One region of the Streptomyces sp. NPDC032161 genome, then DNA from elsewhere that is predicted to be linked to it. Evidence: riboswitches for the same ligand, from Rfam matches in the RefSeq annotation. Region 1 holds a riboswitch; each other region holds the start of a gene.
What was found. Region 1 has a riboswitch for cobalamin ahead of metE (5-methyltetrahydropteroyltriglutamate--homocysteine S-methyltransferase). Riboswitches for the same ligand answer to the same signal wherever they lie in the genome.
Positions count from the first base shown of each region.

Region 1 (3,202 bases):
ATCCGGGCGGGAGATGTCGCCTGCCAGGATCGGCGGGCGCACGTAGCGGGTGCCGTAGGACTGCACCCAGCCGTGCTGGGTGGCGAGGTAGCCGGTCAACTGTTCGGCGAAGTACTGGACCATGTCGTTGCGTTCGGGCTCGCCGTGCACGAGGACGTCCAGGCCCGTCTTCTCCTGGAAGGCGATCACCTCCTGGATCTCGGCCCTGACGCGTTCCTCGTACCCTGCTGTGTCGATCCGGCCGGCCCGCAGGTCCGCTCGCGCGGCGCGCAGCTCGTCGGTCTGCGGGAACGAGCCGATGGTGGTGGTCGGCAGCAGCGGCAGGCCGAGATGTGCGTGCTGGGCGGCGGTGCGCTCGGCGTACGGCTGGGAGCGGCGCGCGTCGGCCTCCGTCGTGGCGGCGGCACGGGCACGGACCGCCGGGTCGTGAGTGATGGGCGAGTGCGCGCGGGACGCGAGGTCGGCCCGGTTCGCGGCGAGTTCGGCGGCGATCGTGTCGGTGCCCTGGGCGAGGCCCTTGGCGAGTGTGACGATCTCCCGCGTCTTCTGCCGTGCGAACGCCAGCCAGCGCAGGATCTGCGGTTCGATGTCCCGCTCCGGTGCCGTGTCCAGCGGCACGTGGAGGAGGGAGCAGGAGGCAGACACATCGACGCGGTCGGCCAGGCCCAGCAGCGTGCCCAGTGTGGACAGGGACTTGGCGAGGTCGTTGCCCCAGATGTTGCGGCCGTCGACCACCCCGGCGACCAGCCGCTTGCCGGGCAGTCCGCCGACGGCGGCGAGCGCGTCCAGATGGGCGGCGGCGCCCTCGGTGAAGTCCAGCGCGAGCCCGTCGACCGGCGCCTTCGCCAGGACCGGCAGGGCGTCGCCGAGCCGGCCGAAATAGGAGGCGACCAGCAGCTTCGGCCGGTCGGCGAGCGCGCCGAGGCCGCGGTAGGCGCGCTCGGCGGCGTTCAGCTCGGCAGGGGTGCGGTCCTGGACCAGGGCCGGCTCGTCCAGCTGTACCCACTCGGCGCCGGCGGCTCGCAGGTCGGCGAGGACCTCGGCGTACACCGGCAGCAGCCGGTCGAGCAGGGTGAGCGGATCGAAGTCGGCGGCCACGCCGGGAGCCGGCTTGGAGAGCAGCAGATAGGTGACCGGACCCACGAGCACGGGCCGGGCGGTGAGTCCGAGCGCGAGGGCCTCCTTCAACTCGCCCGTCTGCTTGGCGGAGTCGGCGGTGAAGACGGTGTCAGGGCCCAGTTCCGGGACGAGATAGTGGTAGTTGGTGTCGAACCACTTGGTCATCTCCAGTGGCGCCACCTCCTGGGTGCCGCGGGCCATGGCGAAGTAGCCGTCCAGGGCATCGGCGGTGACGGCGTCCCGGTGGCGTTCGGGGATCGCGCCGACCATGACGGTGGTGTCCAGGACATGGTCGTAGAACGAGAAGTCGCCGGTCGGCACCTCGTGGATGCCTGCGTCGGCGAGGTGCCGCCAGTTGTTCCGGCGCAGGTCGGCGGCGGTGGCCCGGAGGGCCTCGGCCGTGACGCGGCCCTTCCAGTAACCCTCGACGGCCTTCTTCAGTTCCCGGTTCCGGCCCTGACGGGGGTAGCCGTACACGGTGGCCCGTGTTGCCGCGGCTGCGGACTTCGGTGTCACGGAGATCTCCTTCGCGAGATGAATCCCTGAGATCCCGGGGACGGGACGAGAGCGCGAAGGGATGACGAACCGGGCGGAGACGATCCCGTGCGGCAAGGCACGGTCATCCGCCTGGTATGTACGCCGACCCGCCCTCGAGGTCACCGGGATGTCCGCGCACGACTGGTCCGTGCGCGGGCAGTTGGCAGGTCTTCGGACTCGCGGGCACGTCCTCACCTCATGAGGACATCTACTGGCCGTCGCTTCCCAGACCCTGTACGTCGGGTCCAGTGCGTATGACGGCGGTCGTTCCCGCTCACCGCTGCGGGGCAGTCCCGGATTCCCACCGGGTTCCCTCTTGCGACGCTCCCGCCTGGCTGACGGGGGCGAACCAGCTGCTGCCCGCAGCCTACGGGCTGACGCGCGAGGAAGGGCGAGGTCGTCCATCATCCGGATGGTGAATCAAGTCACGTGTGGCGGACGGCGCGGGGGCATGGACGCGGTGGGCGCGATCCCGGTCCACACCCCGCGGCGTACCGGATCCTGAGCCCCGGTCGCGGGCGTGGAAGCCCCGCTTGGAGGGCCGCCTCTCGGATCCGTCTGTGGTTCGTTCTCTCCAACGGGCAGCACGACGAGTATCCGGACGAGGACACCGTGCCGATCGGTGAGGCGTTCAGGATCGTGGAGCACATCGTCGGCGCCGGATCCTGGCCCGCCGACGCGCACCGGGTGGTCGATCGCTGATCCGGCGGACCTGTCGCCGGGCTCGGACGCCAGGATTTCGGTACGACGGCCGGTCAAAGAAGTCCCCGCACCGCGCGGTGATGCTGCCACGGGAGACATGCGGTGAACGGGATTGATCCGATCCTGCGAACGCTGAACACGGCGAGTTCCTGCTCGCCAATGAAATCGAGCGCCGCCCGGTGCCAACGGGGGCCCGGACGAAGAATGCCGAACGCGGCCACCGGAATAGCGTAAAAGCATTGCAGTCCCTCAGGATTCCGAATGTTCTGCCTTCGGAGGTCTCCGAGGTATACCGACGCAGTGGTGCCAAGCATGCTCTCCGGGTGGGCGACGGCAGCGACGCAAGGACGCCGGGCAACCGAAAGGGCCGCAACGGATCTGCTCGTTCCCCGGTACGGCACTGAACGTCGAGGCGGTGGCCTGATCGGAGGATCACCCCTGGTCAGGGCCTTTGGGGGAGGTGCCGGTAGTGAGTTGTTCACGTGACTCGGCCGTATTGCTCACGCCGGTCGGCACGCCGTCAAGGGCGACTTTCCTCACAGTGGGAGTTTGCTCTCCGCGGGCCCTTCCCGGTGATTACGCGATGGTAGCCTCGAGTGAGTGAGGGATCGACTCGCCATTGCGGAAGCCCGCCGAGATATTCCTGGTGAAACGTCTGTCGATTTGCCTCGGAATGCTTCGCTTCTATGTACCGAGGTCCAGATGGCTGGTAAATCGCTCTTGGTATTCGACACGGCGTTCACAGGGGTGCGAAGCCGTTGTTCGAGGTCCTTTTCGGTGTACGCCCGCAGGATCGTCGAGCAGCTCGAAAAGCCGGACACGGATTTCCTTGCGAGGATTTCAT
Region 1 is NZ_JBEZVN010000017.1:90,885-94,086, reverse strand. Features, by position in the region: gene metE (5-methyltetrahydropteroyltriglutamate--homocysteine S-methyltransferase) at 1-1,635, opposite strand, end outside; cobalamin riboswitch at 1,801-2,025, opposite strand.

Region 2 (3,202 bases), on a different contig from region 1:
AGCCGACCGGCGCCCTGGCACCCGGCGAGGCGAGCCAGTGGGCTTACGCCACCCTCGCGTTGGGCTCGGCGCTGGCGCTCTTCATGTATCCGCACTCGATCACGGCGACGCTCTCCGGCCGCAGCCGTGACGTGATCCGGCGCAACACCACGATCCTGCCGCTGTACTCGTTGATGCTGGGCATGCTGGCGCTCCTCGGCTTCATGGCGATCGCCGCCGGGATCAAGGTGGAGAACGGGCAGCTGGCCATCCCGCAGCTGTTCGAGAACATGTTCCCCGACTGGTTCGCGGGCGTCGCGTTCGCCGCCATCGGCATCGGCGCGCTGGTGCCCGCCGCGATCATGTCGATCGCGGCGGCGAACCTCTTCACCCGCAACATCTACAAGGACTTCCTGAAACCGGACGCGACCCCGGAGGAGGAGACCAAGGTCTCCAAGCTGGTGTCGCTGCTGGTGAAGGTCGGGGCGCTGGCCTTCGTCCTCACCATGGACAAGACGGTCGCGATCAACTTCCAGCTGCTGGGCGGGATCTGGATCCTCCAGACCATGCCGGCCCTGGTCGGCGGCCTGTTCACCCGCTGGTTCCACCGTTGGGCACTGCTCGCGGGCTGGGCGATCGGCATGGTGTACGGGACCGTCGTCGCGTACGGGGTCTCCAGCCCGACCCAGTCGCACTTCGGCGGACCCTCCGCGAAGATCCCCGGCATCGGTGAGATCGGCTACATCGGCCTGACCGCGTTCGTGCTCAACGTGGTGGTGACGGTGGTGCTGACCCTCGTCCTGAACGCCGTGAAGGCGCCCGCCGGCATCGACGAGACCTCCCCCGCCGACTACACGGCGGACACGGGCGAGCCGGGTGTCCGGGTGGAGCTGCCGCCGGCCGTGCCGGAGCCGCCGAGCGCGGCGGCGGCACCGGGCGCGGATCGCTGAGGGTTCCCGCCACGACGGCCCGGAAGCGGCCCGCCACGCCCCTTGCCCGAGGGGTGCGGCGGGCCCGTCCGTCTTCCTCTCCCCAGGGCCGCAGTGCGCGTTCTACGGCCTCGACGCGAGTCGACCGACACAACATCTGGGGGCGGCGGCATCGGGCGGCCCCCACATGTATGCTCATGCTCGCTGTCGCCGCAGGGGAATCCGGTGTGAATCCGGAACTGTCCCGCAACGGTGTATTCGGTGTGCTTTTGCACACCCGAGCAAGTCCGACGACCTGCCGACAGCGCATCCGGCTCGACCGAACCGGATGCCAGACGTCCCGGGCCTCGCGGATGGGCCGGCGGACGCCGTACGCAGTGCCCCCGTCCCGGGCCCCGTACTGCCCGGCCGCCCGTCCCCGCAGGCCCCGAGCCGAGCGAGGGAGAGCACCGCGTGACCATCGCGCCAGCCGATCCGGCCTCAGTCGCAGTGTCCGAAGCGACCGTGTCCGAAGCGGCCGAGTCCGAAGCGGCCGAGTCCGGGGGAACCGCACACGACGGGCCCGGTACCGCACACGACGAGCCCGGGACCGCGCTGCTGCGGACCCTGACCGCCCTCACCGTCGACCTGCCCGACACCGACCCCGGCCGGGTGGCCGCCGCCGCGCTGCGCGGGCGCAGCGCCCGGGCGGACGAGGCCGAGTTGCGGGCGCTGGCGACCGAGGCCGCCGCGGGGCTGATCTCCGAGGACCCCGCCTACTCCCGGCTCGCCGCCCGGCTGCTGACCCGCGCCATCGCGGACGAGGCGGCGGGGCAGGGCGCGGTCTCCTTCTCCGCGTCCGTCGCCGTCGGCCACCGCGAGGGCCTGATCGCGGACCGCACCGCCGCGTTCGTCCAGGCGCACGCCGCCACCCTGGACGCGCTGGTCGAACACTCCCTCGCCGACGGCGCCGACGACCGGTTCGGCTACTTCGGGCTGCGCACCCTGCACAGCCGCTACCTGCTGCGCCACCCGCACACCCGTCAGGTCGTCGAGACCCCGCAGCACTTCATGCTGCGGGTGGCGTCCGGGCTCGCCGAGGACGACTCCCCGCGTGCCGTGGACGAGGTCGCGGCGCTGTACGGACTGATGAGCCGACTCGACTACCTCCCGTCCTCCCCCACGCTGTTCAACTCCGGTACCCGGCACCCGCAGATGTCGTCCTGCTATCTGCTGGACTCCCCGCTCGACGAGCTCGACTCGATCTACGACCGCTACCACCAGGTGGCGCGCCTCTCCAAGCACGCGGGCGGCATCGGTCTGCCGTACTCCCGCATCCGGGCCCGCGGTTCGCTGATCCGGGGCACCAACGGGCACTCGAACGGGATCGTGCCGTTCCTGAAGACGCTCGACGCCTCCGTGGCGGCGGTCAACCAGGGCGGCCGTCGCAAGGGCGCGGCAGCCGTCTACCTGGAGACCTGGCACGCGGACATCGAGGAGTTCCTGGAGCTGCGCGACAACACCGGCGAGGACGCCCGCCGTACGCACAACCTGAACCTCGCGCACTGGATCCCCGACGAGTTCATGCGCCGGGTCGACGCGGACGGCGAGTGGTCGCTGTTCTCCCCGTCCGACGTGCCCGGGCTGGTCGACCTGTGGGGCGAGGAGTTCGACGCCGCGTACCGGGCCGCCGAGGCGAAGGGGCTGGCCCGCAAGACGCTGCCGGCCCGGGAGCTGTACGGGCGGATGATGCGCACCCTCGCGCAGACCGGCCAGGGCTGGATGACGTTCAAGGACGCCGCCAACCGGACCGCGAACCAGACCGCCGAGCCGGGCCGCGTCGTCCACTCGTCGAACCTGTGCACCGAGATCCTGGAGGTCACCGACGACGGCGAGACGGCCGTCTGCAACCTGGGCTCGGTCAACCTCGGCGCGTTCGTCGCGGGCGGGGACATCGACTGGGAGCGGCTGGACGCCACCGTCCGCACGGCCGTGACCTTCCTGGACCGGGTCGTCGACATCAACTTCTACCCGACCGAGCAGGCCGCCCGCTCCAACGCCAAGTGGCGTCCGGTGGGCCTGGGCGCCATGGGCCTCCAGGACGTCTTCTTCCAGCTGCGGCTGCCGTTCGACTCCGCCGAGGCCCGCGTGCTCTCCACGCGGATCTCCGAGCGGATCATGCTGGCCGCGTACGAGGCATCCTGCAACCTCGCGGAACGGTCCGGTCCGCTGCCCGCCTGGGAGCAGACGCGGGCCGCTCGCGGCGTGCTGCACCCCGACCACTACGCCACGGAGCCGAACTGGCCGGAGCGCTG
Region 2 is NZ_JBEZVN010000001.1:590,834-594,035, forward strand. Features, by position in the region: gene mctP (monocarboxylate uptake permease MctP) at 1-929, shown strand, start outside; cobalamin riboswitch at 1,093-1,226, shown strand; gene AB0E67_RS02460 (ribonucleoside-diphosphate reductase subunit alpha) at 1,503-3,202, shown strand, end outside.
Region 2: another riboswitch for cobalamin. It lies ahead of AB0E67_RS02460 (ribonucleoside-diphosphate reductase subunit alpha); the one in region 1 lies ahead of metE (5-methyltetrahydropteroyltriglutamate--homocysteine S-methyltransferase).

Region 3 (3,202 bases), on a different contig from region 1:
GCCGAGCACGATCACCGTGACCGCGCCCAGCGACGCGCCGGAGGACACGCCCAGCAGGTACGGCTCGGCCAGCGGGTTGCGGATGAGGGCCTGCATGGCGGTGCCCACCACGGCCAGCCCGGCGCCGGTCACGGCACCGAGCAGCACCCGCGGCGCCCGCACGTCCAGGACGATCGTCTCCCGGGCGCGGGTCCAGGACGGCTCCTGCCAGTCGGCGCCCAGCGCGTGCGTCACGATGCCCCACACCTGGCCGGGCGGCACGTGCACCGAGCCGATGGCCAGGCCGGCGGTGGCGGAGACCACCAGCAGCAGCGCGAGGACGGTCAGCGCGAGGGGGAGGGGCACGCGCCGCGACCGGCCGCCGCGGCGCGGGAGCCACGCACTCGCTCCGTCGACCGCCCTCTCGGTCGTCCCGTCGGGCGGGGCGGCCCTCACGGGCGTTCCCGTCCCCGTCCCCGTCACCGGAAGCTCTCGGGATGCAGACCGCGTGCCAGGCCGTCGACCGCGTACGCCGAACGGATGCCGACGAGGGTCGCGGTCAGCGGCAGGACCACGAACCGCTCGTTCCTGATGGCCGGGACGTCGGCGAGGGCGGGCTGCGAGAGCAGGAACCGCTTCTTCTGCTCGACGCTGCCGGAGCCCGCGTAGTCGTAGATCACCACGACCTCGGGCTTGCGGGCCACGACCTGTTCCCAGGAGACGTCCCCGAAGACGTCGTCGAGCCCCGCGAAGATGTTCCGGCCGCCCGCCAGCCCGATCAGGTCGTTGCCGAGCCCCTTGCCGCCCGCGGTGAAGGCGGTCTTCTCGCCGCTGTCGTAGACGAAGACGGGCACGTCGGGCCCCTTCCCCACGGCCGCGACGGCCTTGTCCACGCGCCCCCTCAGATCGGCCACCAGCGCGGAGGCGCGGTCCGGGACGCCGAAGACGTCGCCGATGGTGGTGATCTCGTCGTAGGTGTCCCGCATCGTCACCCGCTTCTTGCCGCAGTACTCGCGGTTGAGGTAGGTGTCGATGCCCGCCTCGGCGAACGCCTTGCGCGACCGGCCCTCGTTCTCGGCGAACGCGCTGCCGTAGCCGCCGTAGACGAAGTCCGGCTCCGCGTCCAGGACGGTTTCGAAGGACGGCTCCCGCTTCGCCAGTTCGGGTACGGCCGCGAAGTCCTTCCGCAGCTCGGGCAGGACGGCCGAGTCCGGGAAGGCGGTACCGACCATGCGGTCCTTCAGCCCCAGGGCGAGGAGGAGTTCGGCGGGGTGCTGATGGATGGTGACCACGCGCGAGGGCGGTTTGTCGTACGTCGTTCTCACACCGCAGTTGTCCACGGTGACCGGGAAGCCCTCGACCGACGACGCACCGGCCTCCGGCTTCCCGGGGGAGCCGGCGGTGCCGCAACCGGCGGCCGACAGGACGGTGGCCAGGGCCATGACCCCGGCGACGACGCGCGGGGCGCGCCGGGTACGGGCAGAGGGAGAGCAGGGGCGGCGGCGGGGTATGCCGAAATACACGTAGAGCCTCCTGGGGAGTCCGCGCTCCTCAAAACGGGCCCGCGACAGGCCAGTGTCCTGACTCCCGGATCGACGTTCCCCCCGCCTTCCCGCGCGGCGCGCAGTGGCATGTCGAAGGGTTCCACTCCCCGGTCACAGTGGCGGGACCGTGCCGGATTCGCACCGGCTTCCTGTCTCCCGTCGCGGCGATGACCTGCCGATATTACGTTTGTCCGACGTCGGCGCACAAAGGGCGCCCATGTGAGTGATCGCACGCCGAGAAACCGGGGCCCGTCCCCCGGCCGTTCCCGCCCCTTCCCGGCGCGGCCGGGGCGCGCGATGCGGGAGGCCGAGGGCGACCGGCGTCGAAGGAGCGGGGGCCGGTTGCCGAAGGCACGGGAGTGACCGGCGTCAACACGAGGTTCCCGGTTCTCGCGTTCGACGTAAAAAGGTGGAAAAGAGGGTAAACCATCGTGCTGTGTGCGACATCCTCACTGGCGTGATGAGCCTGACGGGGACACCCTTCTTCCTGGCCACGATCGCGCTGGCCATGGTCAGCCTGCTGCTTCCCCTGTTGCTGTGGGGGCGGGTACGGGGTCCCGCCGTGGTACGAGGCGCGAGCCGCCTCGCGATGGTCGTCCTCGCGCAGGGGGCGGCCGTGCTGAGTGTCTTCGTGGTGGTCAACAACACCAACGGCCTGTACGACAGCTGGGCCGATCTGCTCGGCACCGGACACCATGTCGTCGCAGCCCCGGACCTCGGACGCGACGGACTCGGAAGTCACAAGGACCTGGCGAACGAGCCGAAGGCCGTCCAGGAGTTCGACCCGGTGCACGACGCCCGGATGGGGCGGAACGTCCGCGTCACCCAACTGCGCGGCCGGGTGTCGGGGGTGCGCGGCGAGGTGTACGTGTGGCTGCCGCCGCAGTACGACCAGCCGGCCTTCCGGCACCAGAGGTTCCCCGTGGTCGAACTCCTCGGCGGCTTCCCCGGTTCGGCGAAGGCGTGGTTCAGCAGCCTGCGGGTGCAGTCGCAGTTGGCGGCCGGGATGCGGAGCGGCGAGATCGCCCCGTTCATTCTCGTCGAACCGCGCACCAATCTGCTGGCCGGTCAGGACACCGGATGCGCCAATGTGCCGGGCGTCGTGGACGCCGAGTCATGGCTCAGCGTGGACGTCCGGCAGATGGTGATCGACACCTTCCGCGCACGGGGCGGCGCGAAGGGGTGGGCGGTGGCCGGCTACTCGGCCGGGGCGCACTGCGCCGTGAAGATGGCACTCGCCCACCCCGACCGGTACCGGGCCGCGGTGGGCCTGTCCGGCTACAACGACCCGGCCGCCGAACGGGTCTCCCTCACGGCCCGCGCCCCGGAGCTGCGGCGGGCCAACAACCCGCTGTGGATCCTGCGCCATGCGACCACCCCTCCGCGCGTCGCGCTGTATCTCTCGGGCGGACGCGACGACGGCTACCGCGACGGACTCGCGCTGCGGCGCGCGGCGGCACCCCCGACACGGGTGGTGGTGGCCCGGGTGACCGGGCCGCACACCATCGGCCTGTGGAAGCGCCAGGTGCCCCAGGTCTTCCGCTGGCTGACGGCCGAACTGTCGCCGTGGGCGGGACGGGTCGCGCCGACGAAGGGAGTCTGAACCGACAAGAAGCGCTGGGGGAGGGACCGACGGCCCGCGGGGGAGTGGCCGAGGCGGGGGCGTGACGGGTGGTCGG
Region 3 is NZ_JBEZVN010000055.1:14,759-17,960, forward strand. Features, by position in the region: gene AB0E67_RS34325 (iron ABC transporter permease) at 1-345, opposite strand, end outside; gene AB0E67_RS34330 (ABC transporter substrate-binding protein) at 459-1,421, opposite strand; cobalamin riboswitch at 1,532-1,714, opposite strand; gene AB0E67_RS34335 (alpha/beta hydrolase-fold protein) at 1,984-3,126, shown strand.
Region 3: another riboswitch for cobalamin. It lies ahead of AB0E67_RS34330 (ABC transporter substrate-binding protein); the one in region 1 lies ahead of metE (5-methyltetrahydropteroyltriglutamate--homocysteine S-methyltransferase).

Region 4 (3,202 bases), on a different contig from region 1:
TGAAGTTCGACATCAGGGGCACGGCGCACACCGCGACCCGCAGCACGTCCTCGCCGTGCGGCGGCGCGACCACCGACTCGCGCACGGCGCCGCGCAGCGAGACCCGGAGCCCGTCCTCCTCGTCGATGCCGAGGCCGTGCGCGAAGGGCAGCACCCCGTACGTCGGGCGGCCGGTGATCTCGCGCAGCATCTCCAGGCCCGGCTCCAGCAGCGACACGTCGCCGCGGAACTTGTTCACGAGATAGCCCGCGACCAGCGCCTGGTCCTCGGCGGAGAGCAACGCCGTCGTACCGAAGAACGACGCGAAGACGCCGCCCCGGTCGATGTCCCCGACCACCACCACCGGGAAGCGCGCCGCCCGGGCGATGCCCATGTTCACGATGTCCGTGCGCCGCAGATTGATCTCGGCCGGGCTGCCGGCCCCCTCGCAGATCACCGCGTCGTACGTGCTCCGCAGCCGCTCCAGGCAGTCCACGACCGTGCCGAGCAGGGCCTCCTGCCGTCCGCCGTGGTAGCCGCGCGCGCTCATCTCGCCCACCGGCCTGCCCATCAGGACGACCTGGCTGGAGCGGTCCCCGCCGGGCTTGAGCAGCACCGGGTTCATCAGCGCGGACGGCTCCACCCGGGCGGCCGCGGCCTGCATGGCCTGGGCACGGCCGATCTCGGCACCCTCCCGGGTGACGTAGGAGTTCAGCGACATGTTCTGCGCCTTGAAGGGCGCCACCTTCACGCCCCGGCGCGCGAGCCAGCGGCAGATGCCCGCCGTGACGACGCTCTTGCCCGCGTCCGAGGTGGTCCCGGCGACCAGGAGTCCGCCGCTCATGTCCGTCTCCGTCCTGTGTCCGGGCGTCCCGCGGTCAGGAGCCGCGCGGCCCCCGCGGCGGCGCCGCCCACACCTGCGGGCCGGGTGCCCGTGATCCGTCCCCGTCCCGTGCCCCGTACGTCCGCGAGCCGTCGCGCGGCGAGACCCGCGCCCAGCCGAGCGGCCACGCACACGCCGAGGGCCAGCACGCCCACCCGGCGCGAGAGCCGCACCGCGCGTTCGATGTCCGCGGTCTCCACCGCCCGGCCCGCCTCCCCGTTCAGTACCGGGCGGTGCTCCACCCGGCCCCCGTACGCCAGCGTTCCGCCCAGGCGCACGCCCAGCGCGCCCGCGAACGACGCCTCCACCGGGCCCGCGTTGGGGCTCGGATGCTTCGCCGCGTCGGCCCGCCAGGCCCGTACCGCCTCGCGCGGCCGTCCGCCGGCGGCCACGGCGAGCACGGCGGTCAGCCGGGCGCCGGGCCATCCCACGAGGTCGTCGAGGCGGGCCGAGGCCCAGCCGTAGCGCCGGTGGCGGGGCGACCTGTGGCCGACCATCGCGTCCAGGGTGTTGACCGCGCGGAAGCCGACGAGGCCGGGCACACCGGCCAGCGCCCCCCACACCAGGGCGCCCACCACGGCGTCCGAGGTGTTCTCGGCCACGGACTCCACCACGGCGCGGGCGATCTGCGGCCCGTCCAGGGAGTGCGGGTCGCGGCCGCACAGGTGCGGCAGGCGTTCCCGGGCCACCGCGACGTCCCCGGCGGCCAGGGCGCCGCCGACGGCCCGTGCCTCCCGCCCCAGCGAGGTGCCGCCGACCACGGACCAGGTGGCGGCCGCGGTCAGCGCGACGGAGGCGGCGGGGTGACGGCGTACGGCACGGGTGAGCAGCGCCGCACCGCCCACGGCGCCTCCGGCGCAGACGAGGGTGTGCAGCGCGCCCCACCCGCGGTGGTCGCGCCACAGACGGCGTTCGACGCCCGCCGCGGCCCGCCCGAAGGCGGCGACCGGGTGCCCCCTGCGGGGGTCACCGAGCAGCAGATCGCCGATCAGACCGGCTGTGGCGCCGTACGCGAACACGCGATCGGCACGCATGGCTCAGTCGGCCGTCGTGCCTCGGAGGACCTTCGTACGGGCGGCTCTCGGGGAGAGCGCCGGGGCAAGGGACGCACGGCTGCCAGGCATGGCGACTTGTCCTCACTCAGGGTCCGCGCCCTGGTTCGACGTGACCGGCGACCAGAGTCTCCTGGCTCCCGGATCCGCGATTCCCCCGGCCTTCCAGCCCGCTCGCGCGTGCCGTGACTTCCCGGTGTGGGGGACCGCTCCCCGGTGACAGTGGCGGGACCGCGCCGGATTCGCACCGGCTTCCTCTGCTGTCGCCGTAAATGGCTCCGGCAGTCCACCACGCTCTGCGAACGCCCGTCAACTTGCCGTTGACCTGCGGCGGTGCAGTGTGCTGAGGCCCACATCGGGACGGGGACACGACGACGGGCCGGACGCGCGAGGTGCGTCCGGCCCGTCGGGGCTGCGAAAAGGAGGTGCCAGGGGAGGGCCTCAGGCGACGATCAGATAGATCCCGTACGCGACCGCCGCCACGCACAGCGCGAAGCAGACGTACGCGCCCGCGCGCGCCAGCTCCCGGGATCCGCCGGAGCCGCCCCGGGCCGCCGCCTCGGGCTGCTTGGCGAGACCGACGATGCCGAGGGTGAAGACGCCCACCAGCGCGACGGTGACGACGAGGGAGACGCCGAAGACGGAGCCGAGGGCTGCCCAGTCGATTTTCATGCTGCTTCCTTAGACGGTCTGCGGACGGTCCGCGTGTTCGGTCCGGTGCCGGTCACGGCGCTTTCGAAATACGTCCTAGACGGCGGCGGGACGCGCCGGGTCCTGGGCGGTGGCGGTCGGGGCGGCGGCCGCGGGCGTGGCCGGGATGATGGTCATGAGGTCCTGCGCCGCGGCGGTGGCCGCGACGGTGGGCGGCGGGCTGACGGCGGCGATGGCCGTGGTGACGACGCCCGCGGGTTCGACGGCGCTCTCCGAGGGGGCGACGTCCCCGTGGCCGACCGGCTTGCGGCGCGAGACCAGCCAGATCGAGCCGGAACCCACGACCAGCAGCGCCGCGACCACGACGACGCCCCAGGTGCCCTGCTTGGTCAGCAACTCGGCGCCCGCGCCGACCAGGCCCGCGGCCGGCAGGGTCAGGCCCCACGCGACGAACATCCGGGTGGCGGTGGACCAGCGGACCACGCCGCCCTGGCGGCCGAGACCCGCGCCCATCACGGCGCCGGAGCAGGACTGGGTGGTGGACAGGGAGAAGCCGAGGTGCGAGGAGGCGAGGATGACCGTGGCCGCGCTGGTCTGGGCGGCGAAGCCCTGCGGCGGCCTGAGGTCGGTGAGGCCG
Region 4 is NZ_JBEZVN010000002.1:57,243-60,444, reverse strand. Features, by position in the region: gene AB0E67_RS06090 (cobyric acid synthase) at 1-823, opposite strand, end outside; gene AB0E67_RS06085 (cobalamin biosynthesis protein) at 820-1,896, opposite strand; cobalamin riboswitch at 2,041-2,173, opposite strand; gene AB0E67_RS06080 (hypothetical protein) at 2,356-2,586, opposite strand; partial or broken gene AB0E67_RS06075 (hypothetical protein) at 2,732-2,875, shown strand; partial or broken gene AB0E67_RS06070 (inorganic phosphate transporter) at 2,986-3,202, opposite strand, start outside.
Region 4: another riboswitch for cobalamin. It lies ahead of AB0E67_RS06085 (cobalamin biosynthesis protein); the one in region 1 lies ahead of metE (5-methyltetrahydropteroyltriglutamate--homocysteine S-methyltransferase).